DNA from 2 places in the Streptomyces desertarenae genome. Region 2 is predicted to be linked to the other one. Evidence: riboswitches for the same ligand, from Rfam matches in the RefSeq annotation. Region 2 holds a riboswitch; the other holds the start of a gene.
The links. A riboswitch is a leader RNA that binds a small molecule or an ion and turns the genes downstream of it on or off. The one in region 2 is predicted to bind glycine.
Positions count from the first base shown of each region.

Region 1: linked by a shared signal. The riboswitch ahead of gcvT (glycine cleavage system aminomethyltransferase GcvT) and the one ahead of gcvP (aminomethyl-transferring glycine dehydrogenase) in region 2 are both predicted to bind glycine.

Region 1 is NZ_JBHUFU010000005.1:298,531-305,933, reverse strand. Features, by position in the region: gene ACFSJS_RS11245 (ABC transporter substrate-binding protein) at 1-1,242, opposite strand, end outside; gene ACFSJS_RS11240 (enhanced serine sensitivity protein SseB C-terminal domain-containing protein) at 1,476-2,267, opposite strand; gene ACFSJS_RS11235 (enhanced serine sensitivity protein SseB) at 2,441-3,217, opposite strand; gene ACFSJS_RS11230 (AAA family ATPase) at 3,267-3,911, opposite strand; glycine riboswitch at 4,174-4,284, shown strand; glycine riboswitch at 4,285-4,400, shown strand; gene gcvT (glycine cleavage system aminomethyltransferase GcvT) at 4,494-5,612, shown strand; gene gcvH (glycine cleavage system protein GcvH) at 5,725-6,102, shown strand; gene ACFSJS_RS11215 (serine hydroxymethyltransferase) at 6,218-7,403, shown strand, end outside.
Region 2 is NZ_JBHUFU010000008.1:283,808-291,210, forward strand. Features, by position in the region: gene ACFSJS_RS15930 (hypothetical protein) at 46-642, shown strand; gene ACFSJS_RS15935 (DUF5999 family protein) at 955-1,161, shown strand; gene gcvP (aminomethyl-transferring glycine dehydrogenase) at 1,303-4,209, opposite strand; glycine riboswitch at 4,272-4,388, opposite strand; glycine riboswitch at 4,390-4,485, opposite strand; gene ACFSJS_RS15945 (PRC-barrel domain-containing protein) at 4,646-5,023, shown strand; gene ACFSJS_RS15950 (DNA polymerase IV) at 4,939-6,435, opposite strand; gene ACFSJS_RS15955 (MerR family transcriptional regulator) at 6,522-7,121, opposite strand; gene ACFSJS_RS15960 (bifunctional nuclease family protein) at 7,306-7,403, opposite strand, start outside.

The DNA of each region.
Region 1 (7,403 bases), on a different contig from region 2:
CATGTCCATCGGGGCGGGCATGTACGGGCGGGTCACCTCGGTGGGGTAGCAGAAGTCGACGGCGAGGCCCTCCTCGCCGGCCTTCTTCAGCAGCTCCTCGGCCTTGGCGGAGTCGAACTCGTAGGTGGCGACCTTGTCCGAGTAGCCGTCGACCGTGTCCGGCATGAACTGCGTGGCGACCACGCCGCCCTCGGGCAGCTGGGTCTTGACGATGTTCTCCCGGTCGATCGCGTGCGTGATGGCCCGGCGGACGTCCTTCTTCTGCAGGGCCTTGTTGGCCTCCTGCGAGAAGCCCACGTAGAAGAGGTTGAACACGCCGCGGACCGGGACCTGGAAGCCCTCCTTCTCCAGGGTCGCCACGTCCGACGGCGCGACCAGGTCGTAGCCGTGGATGTTGCCGGCCTGGAGCGCCTGGCGGCGCGCGGACTCCTCGGCGATGGTGCGGAAGACCAGCTTCTCGACGCCGGCCTTCTCACCCCAGTAGTCGTCGAAGCGCTCGAGGGTGACTTCCTTGTTGCCCTTGTCCCACTCGACGATCCGGAAGGGGCCGGTGCCCGCGACGGTGCCGGCCTTCTGGCTGTACTCGGGGTAGGAGATGGCGTCCTCCTCGCCGGTGGCCTCCTGCGCCTCGTACTTGTCGATGGCCTTCGGGGAGTGGATGGCCAGCGCCTGGAGGGAGAAGCCGCCCGGGAGGTTGGCGGAGGCCTCGTGGACGCTGATGACGGCCGTCAGCTCGTCCTTGGCCTCGCAGCCCTTGTAGTTGGCCTTCGGGGTGTCCTCGCTCTCGTTCTTGGCGAAGCCCCCGAAGATGGTCTGCCAGTAGTAGGAGACCGCGCTGTTCTGGTACGTCCCGGTCCAGTTGAACCAGTGGTCGTAGTTCTTGCAGACGGCCTCGGCGGTCAGCTTCTCCCCGTCGTGGAACGTCACGCCCTTGCGGAGGTTGAAGGTCCACTCGGTGCCGTCGTCGTTGCTGTCCCAGGACTCGGCCAGCCCGCCGACCAGCTTGGTGCCGCCCGGCTCGTGCTCGATCAGCGCCTCGAAGGCCTGGCGGGTCACCCGGAACGTCTCTCCGTCACTGGCCAGCGCCGGGTCCAGGGAGCCGGGGTCACCGGCGGCGCCGAAGACGAAGGTGTCCCCACCCTCGCTCTTCTCGCCTCGTTCGCTGGCACATCCAGTGGCGATCACACCAACCGCGAGGGCGGCCGCGATCGTCTGGACGACCCTGGAACTGGTTATTCGCATGTTCCACCTCAGGGGTCGGTGACGGTAGGAAGGTCTGCTGGTCGCCCGAACAGTACTGCCCCCAACCAGCGGTGTGAACTGTCCGCATGTCGGTGATATAGACCTGAGACCCGAACCGCGGAACGACGACACCGCAGGTCATAGAGGTGCAACACGGGCGAAACCAGCGGGCCTTCACAGGCCCTCACCGGCCCCTCGGACCGCCGCGGTCCGGCGGTCCGCCACCGCCCGGCTCAGTAGGGGCGCGGGTAGCCGTAGCCGTACCCGGTGCCGGTGCCGGGGGCGGCCGCCGGGGCGGCCGGTGCGGCCCCCTGGTGGGCGTCGCGGTCGAAGAAGGGGCGGGAGTTGGCCCTCAGCCACATGGCGACCGGGTCGTAGTCGTCCGCCATCGACACCGTGGAGACGGCCAGTCCGTCGGGCACCGCGGCCACCGACCGCTGCATCATCGAGCGCACCGACTCCACCGACTGCGGACTGCCGTCGTACAGGTCGAGGCCGATCACCAGGTACGGCGCCCCCAGCGCGGGCTGCACCCAGGCCCGGCGCAGGGTGCGCACGGCGGAGGTGCGGTGGGCGTTCTGGACGAGCTGGGCGTAGAAGTGGGGGACCTCGACGGTCGGCTCGCCGATGCGCAGCGGCCCGGCGGGCAGCCGGTCCAGCCCGCCGGCGATCCGGCGCAGGTCCAGCCAGGGCACGCCGACGCCACCGCCGGGCGCGTGCGGGTTGAGCCACAGACCCCAGCGGTCGGGGAAGAGGGCGGCGGCGACGTCGCGTCCGCCCACCACCTCGTGCGCGCGCGTCCAGCCGGAGGCGGCCAGCTCGCGCTCCGACGTCACGCAGGGGGCGTAGCCGTGCCCGGCGACCTCCATGTTCCCGTACTGGGCGTCGGGCGAGCCGGCCTGGCCGTGCCAGAGCAGCATCCACACCCGGCCCCGGGCGAGGGCGTGCAGCAGCGCCTCGTAGGCGTCGTACCGCCCGGGCGCCACCTGGTGCAGCAGCTGATCGACGCTTCCACCCGCGCTCACGTGGCCGCCCCTTCTCGTCCTTGCGTGCTCCGTACGTCCCGCACCGGGCCGCGCGCGCGTCCCGTCCCGACATCCAACCAGCTTACGGTCCGCACCCGACAGGGCCGGGAGTACTCATCCGCGCCTGGGCGCGGGTACTCAGCCCGCGGCGGGCGGGCGGCCGGCCGGGCGCCTCAGTACGGCTGCTCCGCGCGTGCGTAGAAGGGCCTGACGCACTGGCGCATCCAGTCCACGACCGGGTCCTGCGCCGCGTCCAGCAGCACCAGTTGCACGGGCCAGCGCACCGGCTCCCGGCCCAGCGCGCGCCCCAGCGCGTCGTGCGCCGCCGTGCGGGCCTGCGGGTCGAGCAGGTCCAGCTCCACTCCGACGAACAGCGCGGGCGGGCCGCCCTCGATGCTGGCCAGGCCGCGGCGGGCGCTGCGGACCTGCGGCAGCACCGCGAGCTCCCCGGCCGCGGCGGCGAGGAAGTCCACCGGCTCCTCCTGCCAGTCGGGCTCGAAGAGCCGCACCCGGGCGCCGCTCGCCATCCCCGGCACGCCTTCCGGGCCGCCCTCGCGGCACAGCTCGGCCACGGCCGGCGGGGGCAGCGGGAGGCCGACCGTGCCCTCGGGGTTGACCACGATGCCCACCTGCGGCGGCAGACCGCGGGCGAACTCGCGGGCGGGGGCGACGGCGAAGGACAGGTGCGAGCCGGCGCCCCGCAGGAACTGCTCCCGGGAGCTGAAGACGGGCACGTACGGCGCCCCGTCGAGCTGGACCGTGGGCAGGTCGAGGTGGGGGCTGGCCGGCGTGCCGCCCTCGGGCAGCGGCACCCACAGGCTGCTGCGTCCGAGCACCTCCAGCAGCCGGGCGCCCGCGCCGGGGACGCCGACGGACGCGGCGAGGGCCTCCTCCAGCTCGTTGCCGGGCCAGCCGTCGTCCCCCGGCCCGTACTGCTGCGGGATGGTCATGCGAAAACCCTATCGGCAGCCGGGGGCCGTCCGGCGCGCCCGGGGGCCGTCAGTCGAAGACGACCCCGCGCAGCGCACCGGCCGCCGCCCGGTCCAGCAGCACCACCGAGGCGCAGCCCGCGGGCGGCCGTCCCGCCTCCGACTCCGCCACCAGGCGCCGCACCGCCCTGCGGTGCCGGGCGAAGGCGTACGCCGACACCCCCCGGCCCCGCTCCGCCTGCCCGGCCAGCGCCACCGGGGGAGGCACGTCCAGCAGCACCATGTGCAGCGCCCGGCCGCGGCGCCGCGCGTCCAGTGCCAGCCAGCGGCGCACCCAGCTCTGGGAGCCGCAGTCGTGGACCACCACGCTCGCCCCCGAGGCCAGCGCCCGGCCCAGGGCGAGGTAGTGGGCCGCGCGGACGAGGGGGCGGTAGAGGGCGTACGGCAGCCCGGCCGGCAGCCCCGCCTCCCAGCGCTCCCGCATGTCCTGGGAGTCGATCCGCACCACCGTCTCGTGGGCGGCCACCACGCGCCGGATCAGGGTGGACTTGCCGCTGCCCGGAAGGCCGGAGACGACCACCCGGTCCCCGGCGGGGAAGCGCAGGACCCGCACCCCCGTCGTCCCGCGCAGGTCGCGCCCGCCCGCCAGTGCCGGCGCCGGCGCGCGCCGCGGCACCGCCCCGGCCCCGCCCTGCGCCGCACAGGCGCTCTCCAGGCTGCTCACTGGTAGGCCTCCCCGCTGTCCGCCACGTGTCCGCGGCCGTACCCAGAGCGTGTCAAGCGGGACGGCGGCGGACAAGGTGACTACCCATTCCGGGCGCGTCCCGACACATTCCGCCTTCCCCCCGCTCGCGGGCGCACCCCAGCGGGGCACGCCGCGCGGTGCGTCCGGCCGCCTCCGCACGGCTCCGCGCCCGCCCGGCCCGCCCCGGGGCCGGGCATGCGATGATGAGCGCGCGAACTGCATACCGGCCGCTTGAGCCCGCGCGGGAGAGTTCCCGGGAACCGCTGGTCACAGCGGGTTTCCGGGGCGCCGAAGGAGCAAGTCCTCCCTTGAATCTCTCAGGCCCCGATACCGCGCGGGCGAGGCACATCTGAAAAGCGGACGTCTCCCGCGGGAGGCGTCCCACCCAAGGTGCAAGCCGTGGTCCGCCCGTGCGGACTTGTGGCGAACCTCTCAGGTTCCGATGACAGATGGGGAGGGCCTGGTCCTCCACCGTCCCCCGTCCGTCCATCGTGTCCATCGGTCCCGCCGGGCCCGTCCGCGGCCCGGCCACCTCGCCTGGGAGCCACGACCATGAGCGATTCCCCCCGACGCACCGCCCTCGACGCCGTCCACCGCGCCCTCGGCGCGACCATGACGGACTTCGCGGGCTGGGAGATGCCGCTGCGCTACGGCAGCGAGCGCGACGAGCACAACGCCGTGCGCACCCGCGCCGGCCTGTTCGACCTGAGCCACATGGGCGAGATCACCGTCACCGGGCCGCAGGCCGGCGAACTGCTGGACCACGCCCTGGTCGGCCACCTGTCCGCCGTCCCGGTGGGCCGGGCCCGCTACACCATGATCTGCGAGGAGTCCGGCGGCATCCTGGACGACCTGATCGTCTACCGGCTGGGCGCCGAGGAGTACCTGGTCGTCGCCAACGCCGCCAACGCGCAGGTGGTGCTGGACGCCCTCGCCGAGCGCCGCGACGGCTTCGACGCGGCCGTGCGCGACGACCGCGAGGCGTACGCGCTGCTGGCCGTCCAGGGCCCCGCCTCGCCCGCCGTCCTGGCGAAGCTCACCGACGCCGACCTGGACGGGCTGAAGTACTACGCCGGACTGCCCGGCACGGTCGCGGGCGTGCGGGCGCTGATCGCCCGCACCGGCTACACCGGCGAGGACGGCTTCGAGCTGTTCGTCTCCCCCGGCGACGCCGAGGCGCTGTGGTCGGCGCTGACCGAGGCCGGCGCGGCCGAGGGCCTGGTGCCGTGCGGGCTGTCCTGCCGCGACACCCTCCGGCTGGAGGCGGGCATGCCGCTGTACGGGCACGAGCTGACCCGGGCGACCACCCCCTTCGACGCGGGGCTCGGCCGCGTGGTGAAGTTCGACAAGCCCGGCGACTTCACCGGCCGCGCCGCCCTGGAGGAGGCCGCCCGCAGGACGCGGGAGAACCCGCCGCGCACGCTGGTCGGCCTGGTCGCCGCCGGCCGCCGGGTGCCGCGCGCGGGGTACGCGGTGGTCGGCGCGGACGGCTCGGTGATCGGCGAGGTCACCTCCGGCGCCCCCTCCCCCACCCTGGGGAAGCCGATCGCGATGGCGTACGTGGACGCCGCCCACGCCGCCCCCGGCACGGAGGGTGTGGCCGTGGACATCCGCGGTACGCACGAGCCGTACGAGGTCGTCGCGCTGCCGTTCTACCGGCGCGAGCGCTGACCCCGCAGCGGCCCCGGCAACCGGCGCCGCGCCGCCCGAACGGCGGTCCCGCCCCGTCCCACCTGGCAAGACCCGTTTTCCTCACCCCCCTTCCCACCAGGAGAATCACGCCATGAGCAACCCCCAGCAGCTGCGCTACAGCAAGGAGCACGAGTGGCTGTCGGCCGCCGAGGACGGTGTGGCGACGGTCGGCATCACCGAGCACGCCGCGAACGCCCTCGGTGACGTCGTCTTCGTCCAGCTCCCCGAGGTCGGCGACACGGTGACCGCGGGCGAACCCTGCGGCGAGCTGGAGTCGACCAAGTCGGTCAGCGACCTGTACGCGCCCGTGTCCGGCGAGATCACCGAGGTCAACCAGGACGTGGTGGACGACCCGGCGCTGGTGAACTCCGCCCCCTTCGAGGGCGGCTGGCTGTTCCGGGTGCGGGTGACGGAGGAGCCCTCGGACCTGCTCTCCGCCGACGAGTACGCCGCCTTCACCGGCGAGTGACCCTCCCGGCCGGCACCTTTGCCGGTCCCCCGGCCGGCACCGGCCCGAGCGCCGGTGCCCCGGGCCGCCCGCCCGTTCCGCCCGCCTCCCGCACGCCACGATCGGAAAGATCAGGATGTCGCTTCTGAACTCCTCCCTGCACGAGGTCGATCCCGACGTCGCCGCGGCCGTCGACGCCGAGCTGCGCCGCCAGCAGTCCACGCTGGAGATGATCGCGTCGGAGAACTTCGCCCCGGTCGCCGCCCTCCAGGCCCAGGGCTCGGTCCTCACCAACAAGTACGCCGAGGGCTACCCCGGCCGCCGCTACTACGGCGGCTGCGAGCACGTCGACGTCATCGAGGACATCGCCCGCGAGCGGGTGAAGGCCCTCTTCGGGGCCGAGGCCGCCAACGTCCAGCCGCACTCGGGCGCCCAGGCCAACGCCGCGGCGATGTTCGCCCTGCTCGACCCGGGCGACACCATCCTCGGCCTGGACCTGGCCCACGGCGGCCACCTGACCCACGGCATGCGGATCAACTTCTCCGGCAAGCTCTACGACGTGGTCGCCTACCACGTCGACGCCGCCACCGGCCTGGTCGACATGGAGGAGGTCGAGCGGCTGGCGAAGGAGCGCCGCCCGAAGCTGATCATCGCCGGCTGGTCGGCCTACCCGCGGCAGCTGGACTTCGCCGCCTTCCGCCGCATCGCCGACGAGGTGGGCGCGCTGCTGATGGTGGACATGGCGCACTTCGCCGGCCTGGTGGCCGCCGGGCTCCACCCGAACCCGGTGCCGTACGCGGACGTGGTCACCACCACGACCCACAAGACGCTGGGCGGCCCGCGCGGCGGCGTGATCCTGTCGAAGCAGGAGTACGCCAAGAAGATCAACTCCGCGGTCTTCCCCGGCCAGCAGGGCGGCCCCCTGGAGCACGTCATCGCGGCGAAGGCCGTCGCCTTCAAGATCGCGGCGACGGAGGAGTTCGCGGACCGCCAGCGCCGTACCCTGGAGGGTGCCCGGCTCCTCGCCGAGCGGCTGACCCGGCCCGACGCGGCCGAGGCGGGCGTGTCCGTGCTGTCGGGCGGCACCGACGTCCACCTCGTCCTGGTCGACCTGCGCGACAGCGAGCTGGACGGGCGGCAGGCCGAGGACCGGCTCCACACGGTCGGCATCACGGTCAACCGCAACGCCGTCCCGAACGACCCGCGCCCGCCGATGGTCACCTCCGGGCTGCGCATCGGCACCCCGGCGCTGGCCACGCGCGGCTTCACCGCCGACGACTTCCGCGAGGTCGCGGACGTCGTCGCCGAGGCGCTGAAGCCCT
Region 2 (7,403 bases):
CGCCAGCCGAGCACCACCGTGTCTCCGAGCGAGAGGCGACCCACCATGCCCCTGCGTGTCCAACCGGCCCCGGCACCCGCACTGCGCAGCGTGCACGCGGCCCTCGGTTCCCCCACCGGCCTCCGCGGCACCTCCGCCCCTCCCGGCCCCCCGGCCCGGACGGGAACCGTGCAGCCGGCCCTGCCCCTGCCCCTCCACGTGCTGGACGGGATCACGGCCGCGGACGGCCCGCCCCGTACCCGGCTGACCGGCTGGCGCTTCCTGCTGCGGGACGCGCACGGCACGGTGGGGGCCGCCGAGGCCACGCTCACCGCGGACGGCTGGACGTTCTCGCACTTCTGCGGAGGGCCCTTCATCACCTCCACCGAGACCGCGCTGGCGCGGGCCGACGCGCTGCCGGCGGTGTACCAGCCGCGGCTGCTGTCGGTGCCCGAGCTGTACATGATGACGCTGTGGCTGCACGGCGACACGGAGGCCGACGCCTCGGCCGGCGTCCCCGCCCCGTCCGACCTGCTGGTGCCGCTGGCCCCGGCGCCGCCGGGGATCGCCGCCCACCGGACGCACCGCGTCGACGCCCTGCTGCCGCTGCTGACCCGGCGCCTGGTGCCGCCCGCCCCGCCACTGCTGGGCACTCCCGCCTGACACGGACGCGGTGGGTCCGGTGACGGATCCGCGGACACGGGGCGCCCCCGGCCGACCGGTCCGGGGGCGCTCCGCTGCCTTCCCCGGACGATGGGCCCCGCAGGAGGAAGCGGCGCCACCCGAAAGGATGATTCTCGGAGGCGCAACCGCCCTCGGACGGGGTGCGGCACCGGACCATGGGGACAGCTGCACCGAAATCCCTGCGGAAACCATCCGGCGGGGCACCACTGGGACGACCGAGAGACACGGGGGGCGGCCATGGACGGCATGCCGAGCCGCAGCGCCAGCACACCGCAGCGAAAGAACTCCACCATGTGTCAGCACCAACCGCCCTGTCCGTCGGCCGACTCCGCCGACCGGGAGGCCGCCCACCTCGTGGCGCACCACCCGGAGCAGGGCTGGAGCCTGCTGTGCAACGGCGTCCTCCTCTTCGAGGACACCGGTGAACTGCTGCCGGACGGGCAGGTCGTCGCACCGCGCCGGCCACCGGCGGCCGGGCGCGTCACGACCGCCGCCTGACCGGGCTGCCCCGCGCCCGGGGCAGCCCGGGTGCGCAGGAGGGCCCCGCCGTGCGGCGGGGCCCTCCTGCGCACCCGTTCCCGCCCCGCCGCCCGCCCGGGCACGGAGCCCGGCAGGCCGCACGGGGCGGCGGAGCGGTCCTCAGTCCTCGTACGCGGCCGGTGACGGGCAGGAGCAGACGAGGTTGCGGTCGCCGTAGGCGCCGTCGATGCGCCGCACCGGGGGCCAGTACTTGTCGGCGGCCGAGACCCCCTGGGGGAAGGCCGCCTCCTCGCGACCGTAGGGGTGCGTCCACTCGCCGGCGAGCTGCGCCGCCGTGTGCGGGGCGTTGCGCAGCGGGTTGTCCTCCGCGCTCCACTCGCCCGAGGCGACCTTCTCGATCTCGGCCCGGATCGCGATCATGGCGTCGCAGAAACGGTCGAGCTCCGTCAGGTCCTCGCTCTCGGTGGGCTCGATCATCAGCGTCCCGGCCACCGGGAACGACATCGTCGGGGCGTGGAAGCCGTAGTCGATCAGCCGCTTGGCCACGTCGTCGATGCTGACGCCGGTGGCCTTGGTCAGCGGACGGACGTCGATGATGCACTCGTGCGCCACCAGCCCGCCCGGGCCGGTGTAGAGCACCGGGTAGTGCGGCTCCAGTCGCTTGGCCACGTAGTTGGCGCCGAGCACCGCCACCTGGGTCGCACGGCGCAGCCCCTCGGCGCCCATCAGCCGCATGTACGCCCACGAGATCGGCAGGATGCCCGCCGAGCCCCACGGCGCCGCCGAGATCGGCCCCACGCCCGTCTCGGGACCGGCGGCGGGCTGGAGCGGGTGGTTGGGCAGGTACGGCGCGAGGTGCTCGCGCACCGCCACCGGGCCGACGCCCGGGCCGCCGCCGCCGTGCGGGATGCAGAAGGTCTTGTGCAGGTTCAGGTGGGAGACGTCCGCCCCGAACTTCCCCGGCCGGGCCAGGCCGACCAGCGCGTTGAGGTTGGCGCCGTCGACGTAGACCTGCCCGCCCGCCTCGTGCACGGCGGCGCAGATGTCGGTGATGTGCTCCTCGAACACGCCGTGGGTGGAGGGGTAGGTGACCATCAGCACCGCCAGCTCGTCGCGGTACTTGTCGATCTTGGCCTGCAGGTCCTCGACGTCCACGTCGCCGTTCTCGCCCGTCCCGACCACCACCACCTTCATCCCGGCCATCACGGCGCTGGCGGCGTTGGTGCCGTGCGCGGAGGACGGGATCAGGCAGACGGTGCGCTGCCCGTCGCCGTTCGCGCGGTGGTAGGCCCGCACGGCCAGCAGGCCCGCCAGCTCGCCCTGGGAGCCGGCGTTGGGCTGGAGGGAGACCCTGTCGTACCCGGTGGCCTCCGCCAGGCCCTCCTCCAGCTCGCGGATCAGCGTCAGGTAGCCCTCGGCCTGGTCGGCGGGGGCGAAGGGGTGCAGGCCGCCGAACTCGGGCCAGGTGATCGACTCCATCTCGGTGGTCGCGTTGAGCTTCATCGTGCACGAGCCCAGCGGGATCATGCCGCGGTCCAGCGCGTAGTCCCGGTCGGCGAGGCGGCGCAGGTAGCGCAGCATCGACGTCTCGGAGCGGTACCGGTGGAAGACGGGGTGGGTCAGGTAGTCGTCGGTGCGCAGCAGCCCGGCGGGCAGGACCTCCCCGGCGGCGGCGTCCAGCGCCTCGACGTCCGCGGCCGTGGCGGAGACGCCGAAGGCCCCCCACACCGCGGCGAGCCGGTCGCGTCCGGTGGTCTCGTCGCAGGCGATGCCGACGTGGTCGGCATCGGTCTGCCGCAGGTTGATCCCGGCCTCCCGGGCGGCGGCGACGATCTCGGCGGCCCGTCCGGGCACTCGCGCGGTGACGGTGTCGAAGAAGGTGTCGTGCACGACCTCGACCCCGCCGTCGCGCAGTCCCTGCGCCAGGACGGCGGCGTGGCGGTGGGTGCGGCGGGCGATGGCCGCGAGTCCGTCGGGGCCGTGGTACACGGCGTACATGGAGGCCATCACGGCGAGCAGCACCTGGGCGGTGCAGATGTTGCTGGTGGCCTTCTCGCGGCGGATGTGCTGCTCCCGCGTCTGGAGGGCCAGGCGGTAGGCCGTGGCGCCGTCGGCGTCCACCGAGACGCCGACCAGGCGGCCGGGCAGGTTCCGCGCGAACTTCTCGCGCACCGCCATGAAGCCGGCGTGCGGGCCTCCGAAGCCCATCGGAACGCCGAAGCGCTGGCTGGAGCCCACCGCGATGTCGGCGCCCAGCTCGCCGGGGGAGGCCAGCAGGGTGAGGGCCAGCAGGTCGGCGGCGACGGTGACGACCGCGCCCAGCTCGTGGGCCTGCTCGATCACCGGCCGCAGGTCCCGCACGGCGCCCGAGGCGCCCGGGTACTGGAGGAGGACTCCGAAGACGCCGCGCTCGGCGGCGTCGTCGGGGATGCCGCCCGACAGGTCGGCGACGACGACCTCGACCCCGGTGGGCTCGGCGCGGGTCTCGATGACGGCGATCGTCTGGGGCAGGCAGTCGGCGTCGACGAGGAAGACGCCGTCCTTGACCCTGCCGGCGCGCCGGGACAGGGCCATGGCCTCGGCCGCGGCGGTGCCCTCGTCCAGCAGCGAGGCGCCCGCGGTGGGCAGCCCGGTCAGGTCGGAGACCACGGTCTGGAAGTTCAGCAGCGCCTCCAGGCGTCCCTGGGAGATCTCCGGCTGGTAGGGGGTGTAGGCCGTGTACCAGGCCGGGTTCTCCAGGACGTTGCGCAGGATGACCGGCGGAGTGAAGGTGCCGTAGTACCCCAGGCCGATCATGGAGTGCAGGACCCGGTTGCGCCGGGCGAGGGAGCGCAGCTCGTCGAGGACCTCCGCCTCGCTGCGGGCGCCGGGCAGCCCCAGCGCCTCGGCGCTCCTGATCGTCTCGGGCACCGCGGCCGCGGTCAGCTCGTCGAGCGACCCGTAGCCGACCTGGGCGAGCATCTTGGCCTGCTCGCCGGCGTCGGGCCCGATGTGGCGCTCTTCGAAGGGCCTGCCTCCCTCCAGTTCGGCGAGGGAAGCGGTGCGGGAGGTGCGGTCTGCTGTCATCTGCGGGGGCCTCCTGGTCTGCGCGACCTGCGAGGGCACCACGGCGCGGGTGCCCGACGGCCTCCCCCTCTGTCATCTCGACCTGAGAGCTTCACCGGCCGCGCCCGCGGACCGGCTTTCACCGTCGGTGAGGAGGGGCTGCGGCTCTCGCCCGTGGCCCGCCCTGCTTTCCAGAGTGACCTCACCCGCGCGGTACGTGAGCCTGAGAGATTCCGGGGAGGATTTGCTCCTTCGGCGCCCCCGGCGGCTGCCGGAGGACTCTCCCGCTCGGGGTCAACAGCCACTTCAGAGACTACCAGCGCATCCCGGAGGCGGACTCGACCGCGCCTCCGCGCTCCTTTCCGAGTGGCAGATGCGCCGGATGTGCCCTTTGGTTGTTTGTGGCAACCGTTTCCGAGCAGGTGTTCTCCTGCGCGAGGAGTTTGGAGGGACCGCCGTGCAGACCGACATCGACCCCCGGAACCTGATAGGCCTCAGGGCGATCGACCGCGACGGCCGGAAGATAGGCACCGTGGACGAGGTGTACCTCGACGATGCCACCGGCGTCCCGGAGTGGGCGGCGGTGCGCACCGGCTTCTTCAGCCGCGACGCCTTCGTGCCGCTGGAGCCCAGCGAGGTGGTGGGAGGGGTCCTCCGGGTGCCCTACGGGCGCGCCCTGGTCAGGGAGGCGCCGGACTTCGGCGTGGGCCGGCACCTCTCCCCCGAGCAGGAGCTCCGGCTCTACCACCACTACGGGCTGGACGTGCCGGGCGCCGGCGCGCCCGTGCCCGACGAGGACATGTCCTTCGGGCGGGTCGCGGGCTCGGAGCGCTGACCCCCCGGGCCCTCCCGCCCTCCGTCCCCCGTTCCCTCCCATGGCGCAAGCGGCTCGGAGAGCTCCAGCTCCGGGTCGTCCACCGGGAAGGTGCGCACCCTGCCCGGCGGCGTGCCGGGCCCCTCGAAGCGCACCGTGACCCGACCCAGGCCACTGCCCTGCACCCAGCCCGGCCCGTACCGCGCGTGCCGTACGTCCCGCCCGGGCGGCAGCCGGCGCACCGCCGCCTCCCCGGTCACCGGGTCCGCCTCCGACGAGGGGGCCGGGCCCGGTGGCCGGACCGCGCCGGGGACGGCCGCCCCCTCCCCGGTCGGGGCGAGGGCGGCGGCCTGCGCGAACAGGTCCTCCTGGGTGAAGTCCGCCAGGCCGCTCACGCCCACGCCCAGCAGCCGCACCCCCGCGGTGGTGTCGACGCCCTCGATGAGCCGTGCGGCGGCCTCCCCGACCACCGCCGGGTCGTCCGTCGGACCGCGCAGCGTCTCGGAGCGGGTGAGGGTGGAGAAGTCGTAGCTGCGCACCTTGACCACCACCGTGCGCCCGGACCGCCCCGCCGCCCGCAGCCGCTCGACGCAGCGGTCGGCCAGCCGTGCGACCTCCGCGTGGATCCGCGTGCGGTCGGTGAGGTCGGTGTCGAAGGTGTCCTCGACGGAGACCGACTTCGCGTCGCGTTCGGCGACCACCGGGCGCTCGTCGACGCCCCGGGCCATCAGGTGCAGGGCCGTGCCGTGCGCGCGGCCCAGCAGGCGCACCAGCTCCGCCTCCCCCGCTTCGGCGACCTCCCCCACCGTGGCGATCCCGGCCCGGCGCAGCGTCTGGCCGGTGGCGGGGCCCACGCCGGGCAGGACGCGCACGGGCATCGGCGCCAGCAGGGCGCGCTCGGTGCCGGGCGGGATGACCACCAGCCCGTCGGGTTTGGCCCGCTCGGAGGCGACCTTGGCGAGCATCTTCGATCCGGCCAGCCCCACCGAACCGCACAGCCCGGTGGCGGCCCGGATCTCCCGGCGCAGCCGCTCGCCGATCGCGCGGGCCCGCTGCTCCGACCACTCGCCGCCCGCCCCGGGGCCGGCGCGCCCGGCCTCCAGATCCACGAAGGCCTCGTCCAGGCTGAGCGGCTCCACCAGGGGCGACAGATCGCGCAGCAGCCCCATCACGACCTCGCTCACCCGGCGGTAGAGGCCGAAACGGGGGGCGAGGTAGGCGGCGTTCGGGCAGAGCCGGCGCGCCTGAGCCGTGGGCATCGCCGAGTGGACACCGAACACCCGGGCCTCGTAGGAGGCGGTGGCGACCACCCCGCGCGGGCCCAGACCGCCGACGACGACCGGCTTCCCGCGCAGGCTGGGCTTGGTCGCCTGCTCCACGGCGGCGAAGAACGCGTCCATGTCCAGGTGCAGGACCGTCGGTGCCCTTCTCACCCCTGTGATGCTGCCCCATGGCACTGACAACCGCGACGCCCCCGCCCCACCGGCGGCCGGCACGGGCCCGGACCGGCCGCGCGGTCTCAGCCGGCCCGGTTGCGCCGCCGCGCCAGTTCGTCGGCGGGGTTGCTCCCCACCAGGGTCTCCCCGGTGTCGATCCGCTCGGCGTGGAGCTGGGACAGGGCCGCCTCGACGTCCCGGTGCACCACGCCGACGGCGATCCCGAAGACGCCCTGGCCGCCCTGGAGCAGATCGACGACCTCGTCGGGCGAGGTGCACTCGTAGACCGTCGCCCCGTCGCTCATCAGCGTCATCTGCGCGAGGTCGTCGAGTTCCCGCGAGCGCAGGTGCCCCACGGCCGTGCGGATGTTCTGCAGGGAGACCCCGGCGTCCAGAAGCCGCTTGACGATCTTGAGGACGACGACGTCGCGGAAGCTGTAGAGCCGCTGGGTGCCCGAGCCGTACGCCGGACGGATGCTGGGCTCGACCAGTCCCGTGCGGGCCCAGTAGTCCAGTTGCCGATAGGTGATTCCCGCGGCCGCGCACGCCGTGGGGCCGCGGTATCCGAGCCGCTCGGAGGCAGCGCCCCGGACCGTGGCGGCGGGCTGGGCGGTGGGCCGTATGGAGGACCCGTGCAACGGATACGGATCGCCCGCCGCCCTGCTGTCGCCGGTGCTTCTCACGCCGACCCTCCGTCCTTCGCGTCCCGCGGATACGCCCGGGACCTGCCCAATCGACGGTAGGCAGTCACTCGGGGTGCGTCAACGATCGCCACACTCGGCACGCCGAGTGATAATCACCCAAAGAGTGGTTTCGCGTGTCCCACTCCGGGGAATGGGTGCCCGAATGGCCCGGCAGCGGAAGCACTCACTGGTTGCTGGTCCCGAAGTCCTCCGGTGAGATCTGGTCGAGGAACTCGCGGAACTTCTCCACCTCGTCCTCCTGCTCGTCCGGGATCGCGATCC